3 regions of the Modestobacter versicolor genome follow, and region 1 is predicted to be linked to each of the others. Evidence: riboswitches for the same ligand, from Rfam matches in the RefSeq annotation. Region 1 holds a riboswitch; each other region holds the start of a gene.
The links. Region 1 has a riboswitch for cyclic di-AMP ahead of FHX36_RS07125 (C40 family peptidase). Riboswitches for the same ligand answer to the same signal wherever they lie in the genome.

Region 1 (4,002 bases):
GCCGGGCCAGCGCCACCAGCCCGAGCATGCCCAGCGCGGTGAGCCCGGCGTTGATGCCGGTGGAGGTGGCGACGTCGCGGGCCCACAGTCCCCAGCCGCGGGTGGACAGCCCGAACCGGTGCCGCACCACCTCGGCGTAGGCGGCCAGCGGCAGGGTGACCAGCCGGCCGACGACCAGGACGGCGATCCCGCCCAGCAGCACCTGCCAGCCCCACCCACCGCCCAGCGGCCGGGCGACCGCACGCGCGGTGGCGGCCCCGGCGCGGGTGAGCCCGAAGACCGCGGAGACCACCAGCCCGAGCACCAGCGAGGTCAGCGACGCCGGGCGCAGCTGGGAGACGAAGTCCTCGGCCCGGGCGATCTGCTCCGGGGTGAAGGCCTGCGCCGGGTCGACCGGGGTGCGGCCGCCGGGCGGGGTGGGCAGCAGGTCCCACGGGGTGACGACGGCGATGACGACGGCCAGCGCCAGCCCGAGCAGCACGGCCACCAGCAGGGCGGGGCGGCGAGCGGTGGGCCGGGCGGGCGCCGACGGGTGCGCCGTGCTCACCCGTGCCGGCTCAGCTGGGTCGGGGTGCGCACGCTGGGGAGCTTAGGGAGCCTCCCTGTGCCCCGCCGCACCACCGCTGGGGTGGCGGGACGCGGGTCAGCCGACCAGCCGGCGGGCGCTGACGTAGCCGGACATGTCGACGCTGGTGACCAGCACCGGGCTGCCGAACGTGGAGGCGTGCACCATCTGGCCGTTGCCGATGTAGATGCCCACGTGGCTGACCGGGCTGTAGAAGAAGACCAGGTCGCCGGGCTGCAGGTCGGCTCGGGCGACCGCTGTGCCCATCCGGGACTGCGCCAGGCTGGAGTGCGGCAGCGAGATGCCGGCGGCGGCGTAGGCGTACTGGGTCAGCCCGGAGCAGTCGAACGCGTCCGGTCCGCCGGCACCCCACACGTAGGGGTCACCGCGCTGGGCCATCGCGGTGTCGATGACCACCTGCGCGGCATCGCTCGAGGCGCTGACCGCCACCGCCGGGGCCTCCAGCACCGGGCCGGCGTGCTCCTCGACGACCTCCTCCTGCTGGACGACGCTGAGGGCCTGGAACTGCTGCTGGTAGTCGGCGATGTCGGCGGTCAGGGCGTCCTGCCGGGCGGTGACGTCGGCCAGCGTCTGCTGCGCGGCAGCGGCCGCGGCGTCGGCGTCGGCCTTGGCCTGCTCGGCGGCCTGGGCGGCGGCGGTGACCTCGGCCAGCACGTCGTTGGTGTGCCCGGCGATCGCGTCGAGCGTGGTGACCTGGGCGAGGAACTCGTCGGCCGAGCCGCTGGACATCAGGGCGTTGAACCGGGAGAGGTTCTCCCCGGTGAAGGCGCTGCGGGCGATCTGCCGCATCTGGGCGTCCAGCGCGGCGAGCTGGGCCTGCGCGCCGGCCACCGCCTGGCCGGCCGCGTCGGCGGCGGCCTGCTGCTGGGCCAGCGTCTCGCGGGCGTCGTTGAGCTGCTCGGTGACGACCTCGAGGTCGTGGGTGGCGGTGGCCACCAGTCGCGTCGCCTCGTCGGCCGTGCCCGCCTGTGTCGCGTCACCCGGCGCGGCGGAGGCGCTGCCGGGGAGGACGGTGAAGGCCAGGCTGGCGGCCGTGCCGAGGAGCAGGCCGGTGCCGAGTCGACCGAGGGCCCGGCGGGGGCCGGCCGGACGGGCGTCGGACTCGGACGCGCGCAGGGCACGCCGGGGGCAGGGCTGAGGACTCGCCACGGTTCGGCGGGGCTCCGTTTCTTCCAGTCGAACCGCCTACCGGGTTAGCTGACGGGTTCGGGCGTGGAAGCAAGCGCCCTATCTCTGCGCGCCGTCGTCGGCGCGTGCGCCCCGGTCTCCCGGAGCGCGCGAGAACTCACCCCAGTGCTGCGGTGGGTCCCCGGTCCACCCGGCCGGAGGAGGCCTGGCGGTTCGGCGGTGTCCGATCGAGGTCACCCTCAGTGGTGACGACCTCTCGTTCGGACACGACGAACTTAAGTCCGTGACCGGATCGAGATGAAGCCCTGTCAAACCCCCGAGTACGGGTCAGACCTGACAAATCACACCTGTGGAATTTGTCAGCTCACGTGGCGATCTCCCGGCGTGGACGCATCCTGATGACGCAACGGCGGGACCAGGCCGAAGTCTGCCAAAGCCTGCACCGCGCGACGCTCGACCTCGTCGAGCTCGACGACCGACCAGGCGTCCGCGGCGCTGGTGTCAACGCGACGGACGTCACGGGCACCGGCGGCACGGCCGGGCGCGCCACCGGCTGCCTGCGCAGCGTGGTGGTCATGGCCGGTGGCCGGGTCCCCGGCGCGGCGCTCAGGAGCGCGCCCCACGGCCGGGCGACGGGTGAGCGGCACGACGGTCGGGTCGCTCCCGCGCCAGCCCGGCGGGGCGCCCAGCAGCACGGTCACGACGCAGTCGTCGCAGCCCTGACCGCGGACGGTGCAGGTGTCGCAGTCGATGAGCACGGCGGCTCTCCTTCTCTCGTTCGTCCGACACCGAGGACGCTAGGAGCAGCCACCGACAGTTCCGCTCGACCGCCCGGCGGGGACACCGCCGGTCCCCCGGCCGGCCGGTGCGGCGTGGTGACCGGGCACCGCCGGCACCCGGCGTGGCCTCCCCGGGACTGTCGGACCCCCGACCTAGCGTCCGCTGCGTGCCGTCCCACCCCTCGCTCCCGCCGTTCCCGCCGGCCGCTCCCGCAGCCGGTTCACCCGCGGACTGGCGGCACGTGGCGCTGCCGCGACCGGCCGAGGTGGAGCGACCGCGGTTCCACCAGGCGACCATCGACGACCTGGGCACCCCGCTGGCCGACGTCACGTTCGTCGTGGTCGACCTGGAGACCACCGGTGGCTCGCCCAAGGACAGCGCGATCACCGAGATCGGTGCGGTGAAGGTGCGCGGCGGCCAGGTGGTCGGCGAGTTCCAGACGCTGGTCGACCCGGGCACCGAGATCCCGCCCTACATCAGCGTGCTGACCGGGATCACCTCGATGATGGTCGCCACGGCGCCCCGGATCGACGCGGTGCTGCCGGCCTTCCTGGAGTTCGCCCGCGGCACCGTGCTCGTCGCGCACAACGCCCCGTTCGACCTGGGCTTCCTGAAGGCCGCCTGCGAGGCGAGCGGGGTCCTGTGGCCGGCCTTCGCCTCCGTGGACACCGCCGTCCTGGCCCGGCGGCTGCTCACCCGCGACGAGGTGCCCAACTGCAAGCTGGGCACGCTGGCCCCGTTCTTCTCCACCACCACCCAGCCGTGCCACCGCGCGCTGGCCGACGCCCGGGCCACCGTCGACGTGCTGCACGGCCTCTTCGAGCGCCTCGGCCCGCTGGGCGTCACCTCGCTGGAGGAGCTGACCGGCCTCACCCGCCAGGTCGACCCGCAGCGCCGGCGCAAGCGGCACCTGGCCGAGCACGTGCCCACCGGCCCCGGGGTCTACGTGTTCCGCGGCCCGCGCGACGAGCCGTTGTACGTCGGCACCTCCACCGACCTGCGCAGCCGGGTCCGCAGCTACTTCACCGCCGGCGAGCAGCGCAGCCGGATGACCGAGATGGTCGCCCTGGCCGAGCGGATCGAGGCGCTGCCCTGCGCGCACGACCTGGAGGCCGCCGTCCGCGAGCTGCGGCTGATCGCCGAGCACAAGCCGCGGTACAACCGCCGGTCCCGCTTCCCCGAGCGCGCGCTGTGGGTCCGGCTCACCGAGGAGGTCTTCCCGCGGCTGTCGGTGGTCCGCCGGGTCCGCCCCGGCGCCGGGGTCTTCCTCGGGCCGTTCCCCGACCGGCGGGCCGCCGACGCCGCGGTCGCCGCCGTGCACGAGGCGCTGCCGCTGCGGCAGTGCACCTCGCGGCTCTCGCTCACCGTGCTCGGCACCGCGTGCGCCCTGGCCGGGATGGGCCGGTGCGGTGCGCCGTGCACCGGCGCGCAGAGCCGCGAGGAGTACGCGTCGGTCGCCGCGGTCTTCGCCGCCGCCGTCGCCGCCGACCCCCGGGACCTGGTGTCCC
Region 2 (4,002 bases), 2.1 Mb from region 1:
GGCGGGTGCGGTCGCGCCGACCGGGAGCCGGCCGGTGCGCTGGGCCCACCGCTCGAACCAGACGGTGCACAGCGGCGGCACCGAGGCGGCGAGCGCGAGGAACGCGGTGCCGAGGGACCAACCGAGCACCCGCCAGGCGACGAGCGCGACGACGACGTAGGCGACGAACACCGCCCCGTGCACCGGACCGGCCACCTGCACGCCGACCTCGGTGGTCTTCAGCACCCACTTGACGAACATCCCGGCCAGCAGGAGCACCCAGGACACCGCCTCGGCGATCGCGACGACGCGGAACACCCGGGCGACGGTGCGCGAGTCGGTCAGGGCGGCGGGCATGGCGCTCCTCGGTCAGGCGTCCGGCGGGGTGGGTCCATGGTGCCGGGCCGGCCTGTGTGAGCTGGCTCGCGCCCCGGGCAGCACCGTGCCCCGGTCACCAGGGGCGACCGGGGCACCGTGCGACGTGCGACGTGCTGGGTCTTACCCGACGCGGCGCATCGCGGTGATCGAGCCCATGTAGTCGATGTCGACGACCTTGACCACGTCACCGGAGGTCGGGGCGTGCACCATCTGGCCGTTGCCGATGTAGATGCCGACGTGGCTGACCGGGCTGTAGAAGGCGAGGATGTCGCCCGGCTGCAGCTGGTCGCGGGAGACGGCCTGACCGGCGGCGGCCTGCGACCGGCTCGAGTGCGGCAGCGAGACGCCGGCGGCGGCGTAGGCGTACTGCACGAGGCCGGAGCAGTCGAAGCTGTTCGGACCGGCTGCCGCCCAGACGTAGGGCTTGCCGATCTGCGCCATCGCCGTGCTGACCGCGGTGGCGGCGGCGCCGCTGCCGGCCACGACCGGAGCCGCGGCGGCCGGGGCGGGGGCGGAGCCGGCGGCCTGCGGGCGGTCGGCCCGCGAGGCGGCCGGGGTCGACCGCTCGGTGGCCTGGGCGGCCTCGGCGGCGTGCGCGGCTGCGGCGGCGGCCAGGGCCGCCTCCTTCTCCTGCGCCGAGAGCCGGTCGTACTGCGCCTGGTACTCCGCGATCTGGGAGTTCAGGTCGGCCTGCTGCGCGGTGACCTGGTCGACGAGGGCCTGGGCGTCGGCGGTCGACCGGGCCGCGGCGGCCTCGGCCGCCTCGGCGTCCTCGGTCGCCTGCTGCGCCGCGGCGAGCAGCTCGTTGTTGTGGTCGGCGATGGTGCCGAGGGTGCCGACCCGGTCGAGCAGCTCGTCGGCGGAGTCGCTGCTCAGCATCGCCTGCAGGGTGCTCAGGCTGTCGCCGGTGTAGGCGCTGCGCGCCACCTCGACGACCTGGCCGCGGGCGGTGGCGACGGTGGCCTTGGCGGTCTCGGCCTGCTGGCCGGCCTCCTCGGCGGCGGTCTGCGCGTCGGCCAACTGGACGCGGGCGTCGTTGAAGCGCTCGGTCACGACCTCGAGCTCGTGGGCGCGCTCGGCGACGAGCGCGGCGGCCTCCTGCGAGGTGGTGGGCTGGTCCGGCGCGGCAGCGGCCGGCAGCGGAGCCAGGACGACGCCGCCGGCGACGGCGAGCGTGAGGAGGGCCCGACGGCCGGTGCGGCCACGACGGGCAGAGCGGTGCGAACTCGCCATGTTCGGCGGGTGTGTCCTTTCTTCCACCTGCCGCCTACCGAGTTAGCTGACGGGTTCGGGTGGGAAGACACCCGGCGGCGCGCCCCCCTGGGAGGGTCTGCTGCTTCACCCCAGTGCTGCGGTGGGTCCCCGGTCCACGGCCCGCGGTGACGCTGCGGGGCGGTGTGGTTCGGCGGCGGTCCTGACGGTCGTCACCCGGGTGGGTGGCTGCGTTGCCCGTCCGGACCGTCGCCCACCGTAGGTGGGGTAGCTGGAGATGACAAACGGCTCGGTGGGATTTGTGCAGAAACTCCTGGCGTGTGCTCCGACACGCTCACGCGGCGTGACAGGCTCGCCGGGTGCGTGGCCTGGCGCGGCGGGAGTTCTGCCTCGTGCTGCTGCGCCGGATGGCCGACACGCGACCTGACCTGGTCGCGGACGCGCTGCCCAGGCTGGGTGCCGACCGCGCCGAGGCCCATGCCGCCCACACTCGTTGGCAAGCACTCCACCACGCACAGCGAGCGCCGCGCGGGGTCGATCTGCGCACCGCGGTGCTCGGCCCGCCGGAAGAACGTGAGGACCGTCGCTTCGGCGACCTGGACCTCGAGGTCCGGCGGTGGCCGCTGCCGCTGTGGCCGCACCTGTGGTGGGAGGTGCTCTCCGACCCCGCGGGGCCGGTGCTGCACGAGCAGCTGGTCCGCGCCCCGGGCTCACCGGTGCCGCCTGCGGGTGCCGGGCTCCGGGTGTGGGAGCACGTCGTCGAGGACGTCTCCGCGCTGGACGGGGCGGTCGACGTCGACCCCGGTGTGGTGACCCGCTGGGAGGTCCACCTCCCCGACGGCACCCGTGCCTGCTTCGTCTGGGGGTTGCTGCAGCAGGTGCACCCCGCCCCTGGATGATCGGGCGTGTGCCGCACCTCACCACCGCCGCGTGGGACGACCCCGCCGTCCAGGAGCTGACCGCCGCCCAGCAGGCCGAGGTGCGCCTCCGCTACGACGGCGCCGGCGAGCCCGGCGTGCCGCCCTCCGCCGCGGACGTCGCGGTGGTGCTCGTGGCCCGGGACGACGACGGCACGCCGATCGGCTGCGGTGCGCTGCGCCCCCTCGGCGGCAGCGAGGCGGAGGTGAAGCGGATGTACGTCGTCCCGGCCGCGCGCGGCCGCGGCGTCTCCCGCCTGCTGCTGGCCGGTCTGGAGGCCGAGGCGCTGCGCCGGGGGTGGACGACGGTGCGGCTGGAGACCGGGGTGCGGCAGCCGGAGGCGGTCGCGCTCTACACGTCGGCGGGCTACCGGCCGGTCGAGGCCTTCGGGCACTACGTCGGCGCCGACGACCCGTACGCGGTCTTCTTCGCCCGGGAGCTGGCGTGACCGCCGCCCGGTACGACGCCGTGGTCGTCGGCGGCGGCCACAACGGCCTGACCGCGGCGGCCTACCTGGCCCGCGCCGGCTGGTCGGTGCTGGTGCTGGAGCGGCGCGACGTGCTCGGTGGCGCGGCGGTCAGCCAGCAGGTGTTCCCGGGGGTCGACGTCCGGCTGTCCGCGTACTCCTACCTGGTCAGCCTGCTGCCCGACCGGATCGTCGGCGACCTGGCCCTGCCGGTGCGGCTGCTGGACCGGTCGGTCGCCTCGGCCACCCCGCTGGTGCGCGACGGCCGGCACCGCACGCTGCTGGTGGAACGGGACGAGGGGCCGGCCACCGCCGCGTCGTTCCGCGAGCTCACCGGCTCCGACGCCGAGCTGGCCGGGTGGCAGCGGTTCTACGGCCGGCTGGCCACCCTCGCCGAGGACCTGGCCCCGACGCTGACCGAGCCGCTGCCCAGCGCGGCGCAGCTGGCGGCCCGGCTGCGCGACCCGGGTATCTGGCACGACCTGCGCGAGCGCCCGCTGGCCGACGTGGTCGCCGACCACCTGGCCGACGACGAGGTGCGCGGCATCGCGCTCACCGACGGCCTGATCGGCACGTTCGCCGACGTGCACGCCGCCGACGGGCTGGCCGGCCGCTGCTTCCTGTACCACCTCGTCGGCAACGGGACCGGCCGCTGGCGGGTGCCGGTGGGCGGCATGGGATCGGTGAGCGGGGCGCTCGCCACCGCTGCCCGGGCGGCCGGCGCGGAGCTGGTCACCGGCGCCACGGTCACCCGCATCGAGACCCGGGCCGACGGCGTCACGGTGCACTGGACCGACGCCGAGGGCACCGCGGCCGCCGCGGACGGCGGGTACGCGGTGAGCGGGGCGGCGCCCGCGGTGCTCGACGAGCTGGTCGGGGCAGCGCCGGGCGCCCGGCCGTCGGGGTCGCAGCTGAAGGTCAACATGGTGCTGCGCCGGCTCCCGGGGCTGCGCTCGGGCGCCGACCCGCGCCAGGTGTTCAGCGGCACGGTGCACGTCGACGAGGGCGCTGCCCGGATCGACGCCGCGTACGCCCAGGCGGCCGCCGGG
Region 3 (4,002 bases), 1.2 Mb from region 1:
GGCCTGCTGGGCAGCGTGACCGAGGCCTGGGGCGAGGTCCGGGTGCACAAGGCCCGGGTGCTGCTCTCGCTGGTCGGGGTGTTCCTCGCCGTGCTGGCGATGACGACGGTGACCGCGCTGGGGGAGATGGCCGCCCAGGTGCAGCAGGAGCAGGCCGAGGCCAGCGGCGGCCGCACCGCGACGATCTCGGTGCAGGCCTACGACCCGATGACCGGCACCCTGCCCCAGGCCGAGTGGGAGGCGGGGGTGGACGCACTGGTCGCCCGGTACGGCATGCCGGCGGAGGCGGTCGCCACCACGGCCTACGGCCAGGCGCTGTACCGGATGCCCGGCGGCACCCAGACGATCGACACCATCCGCGTCTCGCCCTCCTACGGGCCGCTGCACCGGATCCAGCCGGTCGAGGGGCGCTGGTTCCGGGCCGGCGACCGGGAGAGCATGTCGCCGGCGCTGGTGGTGAACGAGGACTTCCTCGGCATGCTCGGCGTGGCCGACCTGAGCAGCCGGCCGACCGTGGTGATCGGCGGGCCGCAGCCGGTGCTGGCCACCATCGTCGGGGTGGCGAGGTGGAACTCCGGCTACCCGACCGCCTACCGGATCGACGAGTCGGCCGGGGACGGCGCCGCGGCGACCGGCTCGGCGGGGTACTGGTCACCGCCCAGCCTCGAGCTGTGGGTGCCCTCGGCGCAGGCCGACGCGGTCACCGAGGCGGTGCAGACCGACCTGGCCCGGCTGCTGCCCGGCGCGGAGGTGCAGGCCTTCCGGGCCGACCCGGAGAACCTGGAGAGCACCATCGCCAAGCTGCGGATGGCGGTGCGAGCGGCCGGGCTGGTGGTGCTGGCCCTCGGCGGGCTCGGCGTGCTGAACATCGGCCTGGTCACGGTGCGCCAGCGGATCCGGGAGATCGGCGTCCGGCGCTCGTTCGGGGCGACGTCGGCGCGGGTGTTCTCCGCGGTGGTGCTGGAGAGCGTCGTCGCGACGGCGCTGGCCGGCCTGGCGGCGGTCGCGCTGTCGGTGGCGGTGGTGCGGAACCTGCCGCTGGAGCGGTGGCTGGCCGGCGGGATCCCGCTGGTCGACGCCCCGGGCTTCCCGGTGTCCGCGGCGGTGGAGGGGCTGATCGCGGCGACCGCGGTCGGTGCGCTCGCCGGGCTGGTGCCGGCGCTGATCGCCGTCCGGGTCAAGGTCATCGACGCGATCCGGTTCTGAGCGGAGCGGCCGGGGAGGACGTCCCCGGCCGCTCGCTCAGTGCGTCACAGCGCCAGGCGCTGCCCGACGTAGATCGTGTTCGGGTTCTTCACCGTCGACCGGTTCTGCGCGTACAGCTCACGCCAGGTCATGCCGTGGGCCTTGGCGATCTTGGCGAGGGTGTCGCCGCGGCGGACGGTGTACGTGCCGCCGGACGACTGGCCCGACGACGCCGGTGCCGCGGCCGCCGGAGCGGGTGCGGGAGCCGGTGCCGGTGCCGGTGCCGCGGCGGCCGGTGCGGACGCCGCGGGCGTGCTGCCCCCGGTCAGGTACTTGCCGCAGGTCGGCCAGGCACCGATGCCCTGGCCGACCAGGACCGCCTCGGCGATCTCGATCTGCTGGGCCGGTGTGGCCAGGTCGGCCCGCGGCGCGTACGCGCCGCCGCCGAAGCCCAACCAGGTCGACGAGCTGAACTGCAGCCCGCCGTAGTAGCCGTTGCCGGTGTTGATGCTCCAGTTGCCACCGGACTCGCACTGGGCGACGCCGCTCCAGTCGTGCTCCGCGGCCGACGCCGGTGCGGCGAGGACGCTGATGCCGACGGCGGCTGCGCCGAGGGTGACGGCGCCGCCGCGCAGCAGGGTGCGGGCGCGCGTCATCGAGGTGTGCTCGGACATGGGTGATCCTCCGATCACCGCCGGCGAGGTGAGCTGTCGGGTTCGGGCTGATCGTGCCCGGCCCGCCGTGCGTGGAGCGCACGGCGCGGCTTCACCCCGAGACGCGCGGACGCGTCGGAGAAGTGGTTCCCCCGCCCCCGTCCTGGTTCGACTCGGGAGTCAGGCGACCGGCGGACGGGGTTGGGCGGTCCGGTGCCTCGTGCCCGTCCGGTGTGGCCCGGGCACGCGCACCACTGTCAACGAGACCGCCCGGTTCCGCAGCCGCTGCGCGAGCGGGCTCGGGCATACCCGCAGGACGGCCGCCGACAGGCCGGGCCGGGAACGCCGCAGCGTCCCCGGCCCGTGACCGTCCGTGTGCCGTTCCTCAGTGCTCCCGGACGAGCAGGGCGACCGGCAGCTGGGCGAGCACCTCCGCCAGCGGGGCCCCGCCGGCCGTCGAGACGACCCGGCCGCCGGTGAGCAGGTCCTGCCACGCACCGGTCGGCAGGTGCAGGGCCGTCTCGCCCCACCCGGCCTCGGCCAGGTGCACCGGGCGCCGGGTGGCGACGGTGACCACCTCGCCGCGGTCGAAGGCGACCACGCAGTCGGCGGCCGCGCCGGTGGCCTCGACCGGGGTGTAGCCGGTGAACGCCTCCGGGTGGTCGCGCCGGTGCCGCAACGCGCGGGAGACCACCAGCAGCTTGGCCGCCCCGGTCTCGTCGACCGGCGGCACCCAGCCCTCGTCCAGCCGGGCCAGCAGGCTGCGCCGCTGGTCGTAGTCGACCGGGCGGCGGTTGTCCGGGTCGACCAGCGAGAAGTCCCAGAGCTCGGTGCCCTGGTAGACGTCCGGGACGCCGGGCATCGTCAGCTGCAGCAGCTTCTGCGACAGCGAGTTCGAGTACCCGAACGGCGCGATCCGGGCGACGAACTGCTCGATCTCCGCGTGCGTCGTCGCGTCGTCGAACGCGGCGTCGACCAGGGCGTGCAGCTGGTCCTCGAACTCCTGCACCGGGTTGGTCCAGGTGGTCGAGGTGCCGGCCTCGCGGGCCGCCTTCTCCACGTAGGCGTGCGCCCGCTCCCGGGACAGCGGCCAGGCGCCGACCAGGTTCTGCCACACCAGGTGCGCCAGCGACCGGTCGGCCAGCGGGTGCCGGCCGGTCCAGCCGCGCACCAGGCCGGCCCACTCGGTGGGCAGCTCGGCCAGCACGGCCAGCCGCGACCGGACGTCCTCGCTGCGCTTGGTGTCGTGGGTGGACAGCGTCGTCATCGACGCCGGCTTGACCTCCTGGCGGTGCTGCTGCGCGGCGTGGAACGCCTCGACCGTCGTCCCGAACCGTGCCGGGTCGCCGCCCACCTCGTTGAGCGCCACGAACCGCGACCACCGGTAGTAGGCGCTGTCCTCGACGCCCTTGGCCATCACCGGCCCGGAGGTCTGCTCGAACCGGGTGGCCAGCTCGGTGCCGGCCGTGCCCAGCAGCGGGTGCAGCGCGTCGACGGCGGCGGTGAGGTCGGGACGGCGGAGCTTGACCGCGGCCACCGTCTCGTCCAGGTGCTCGCGGCCGTCGGGCAGGTAGCTGCGGTAGACCGGGAAGCTGGCGAGCAGCTCGGCCAGCCCCTCGGTGACCTGCTCGGCCGGCACGCCCGGCAGCTCGCCGACGATGCGGTGCAGCCGGGCCACCTCCGAGCCGAGCATGCCGTCGGTGACCTCGCGCTTGCAGTCGTGCACCAGCTGCGCGTAGTCGACCCGGTGGCCGGCCAGCTCGGTGTCCAGCGCGGTGATCGGGGCCTCGCCCGCGGGGTCGACGAGCACGCCGTCGACCTCGGTGAGCGCGTCGTAGCCCGTCGTCCCGGCCGTCCGCCAGCTGCCCGGCAGCTCCTCGCCCGGCTCGAGGATCTTCTCCACCACGGTCCACCGGTCGCCGGTGGCCTCGGCGAGCCGGTCCAGGTAGCCCTTCGGGTCGGCCAGCCCGTCCGGGTGGTCGATCCGCAGCGCGTCGACCGCGCCGGACCCCACCAGCTCCACGACCAGCGCGTGGGTGGCCCGGAAGACCTCGGGGTCCTCCACCCGCAGCCCGGCGAGGGTGTTGATCGCGAAGAACCGGCGGTAGTTGAGCTGGTCGTCGGCGCGGCGCCAGTCGACCAGCTCGTAGTGCTGGCGGTCGTG

Region 2: it holds a riboswitch for cyclic di-AMP, as region 1 does, so the genes downstream of both, FHX36_RS17255 (C40 family peptidase) here and FHX36_RS07125 (C40 family peptidase) in region 1, are expected to answer to the same signal.
Region 3: it holds a riboswitch for cyclic di-AMP, as region 1 does, so the genes downstream of both, FHX36_RS01460 (LysM peptidoglycan-binding domain-containing protein) here and FHX36_RS07125 (C40 family peptidase) in region 1, are expected to answer to the same signal.

The regions. Positions count from the first base shown of each region.
Region 1 is NZ_JACIBU010000001.1:1,471,322-1,475,323, forward strand. It holds gene FHX36_RS07120 (M48 family metallopeptidase) at 1-547, opposite strand, end outside; gene FHX36_RS07125 (C40 family peptidase) at 644-1,735, opposite strand; cyclic di-AMP (ydaO/yuaA leader) riboswitch at 1,755-1,943, opposite strand; gene FHX36_RS07130 (hypothetical protein) at 2,074-2,472, opposite strand; gene FHX36_RS07135 (DEDD exonuclease domain-containing protein) at 2,661-4,002, shown strand, end outside.
Region 2 is NZ_JACIBU010000001.1:3,529,629-3,533,630, reverse strand. It holds gene FHX36_RS17260 (DUF3817 domain-containing protein) at 1-336, opposite strand, end outside; gene FHX36_RS17255 (C40 family peptidase) at 478-1,590, opposite strand; cyclic di-AMP (ydaO/yuaA leader) riboswitch at 1,607-1,775, opposite strand; gene FHX36_RS17250 (hypothetical protein) at 1,929-2,468, shown strand; gene FHX36_RS17245 (GNAT family N-acetyltransferase) at 2,465-2,935, shown strand; gene FHX36_RS17240 (FAD-dependent oxidoreductase) at 2,932-4,002, shown strand, end outside.
Region 3 is NZ_JACIBU010000001.1:314,603-318,604, forward strand. It holds gene FHX36_RS01455 (ABC transporter permease) at 1-1,206, shown strand, start outside; gene FHX36_RS01460 (LysM peptidoglycan-binding domain-containing protein) at 1,251-1,859, opposite strand; cyclic di-AMP (ydaO/yuaA leader) riboswitch at 1,863-2,022, opposite strand; gene treY (malto-oligosyltrehalose synthase) at 2,224-4,002, opposite strand, start outside.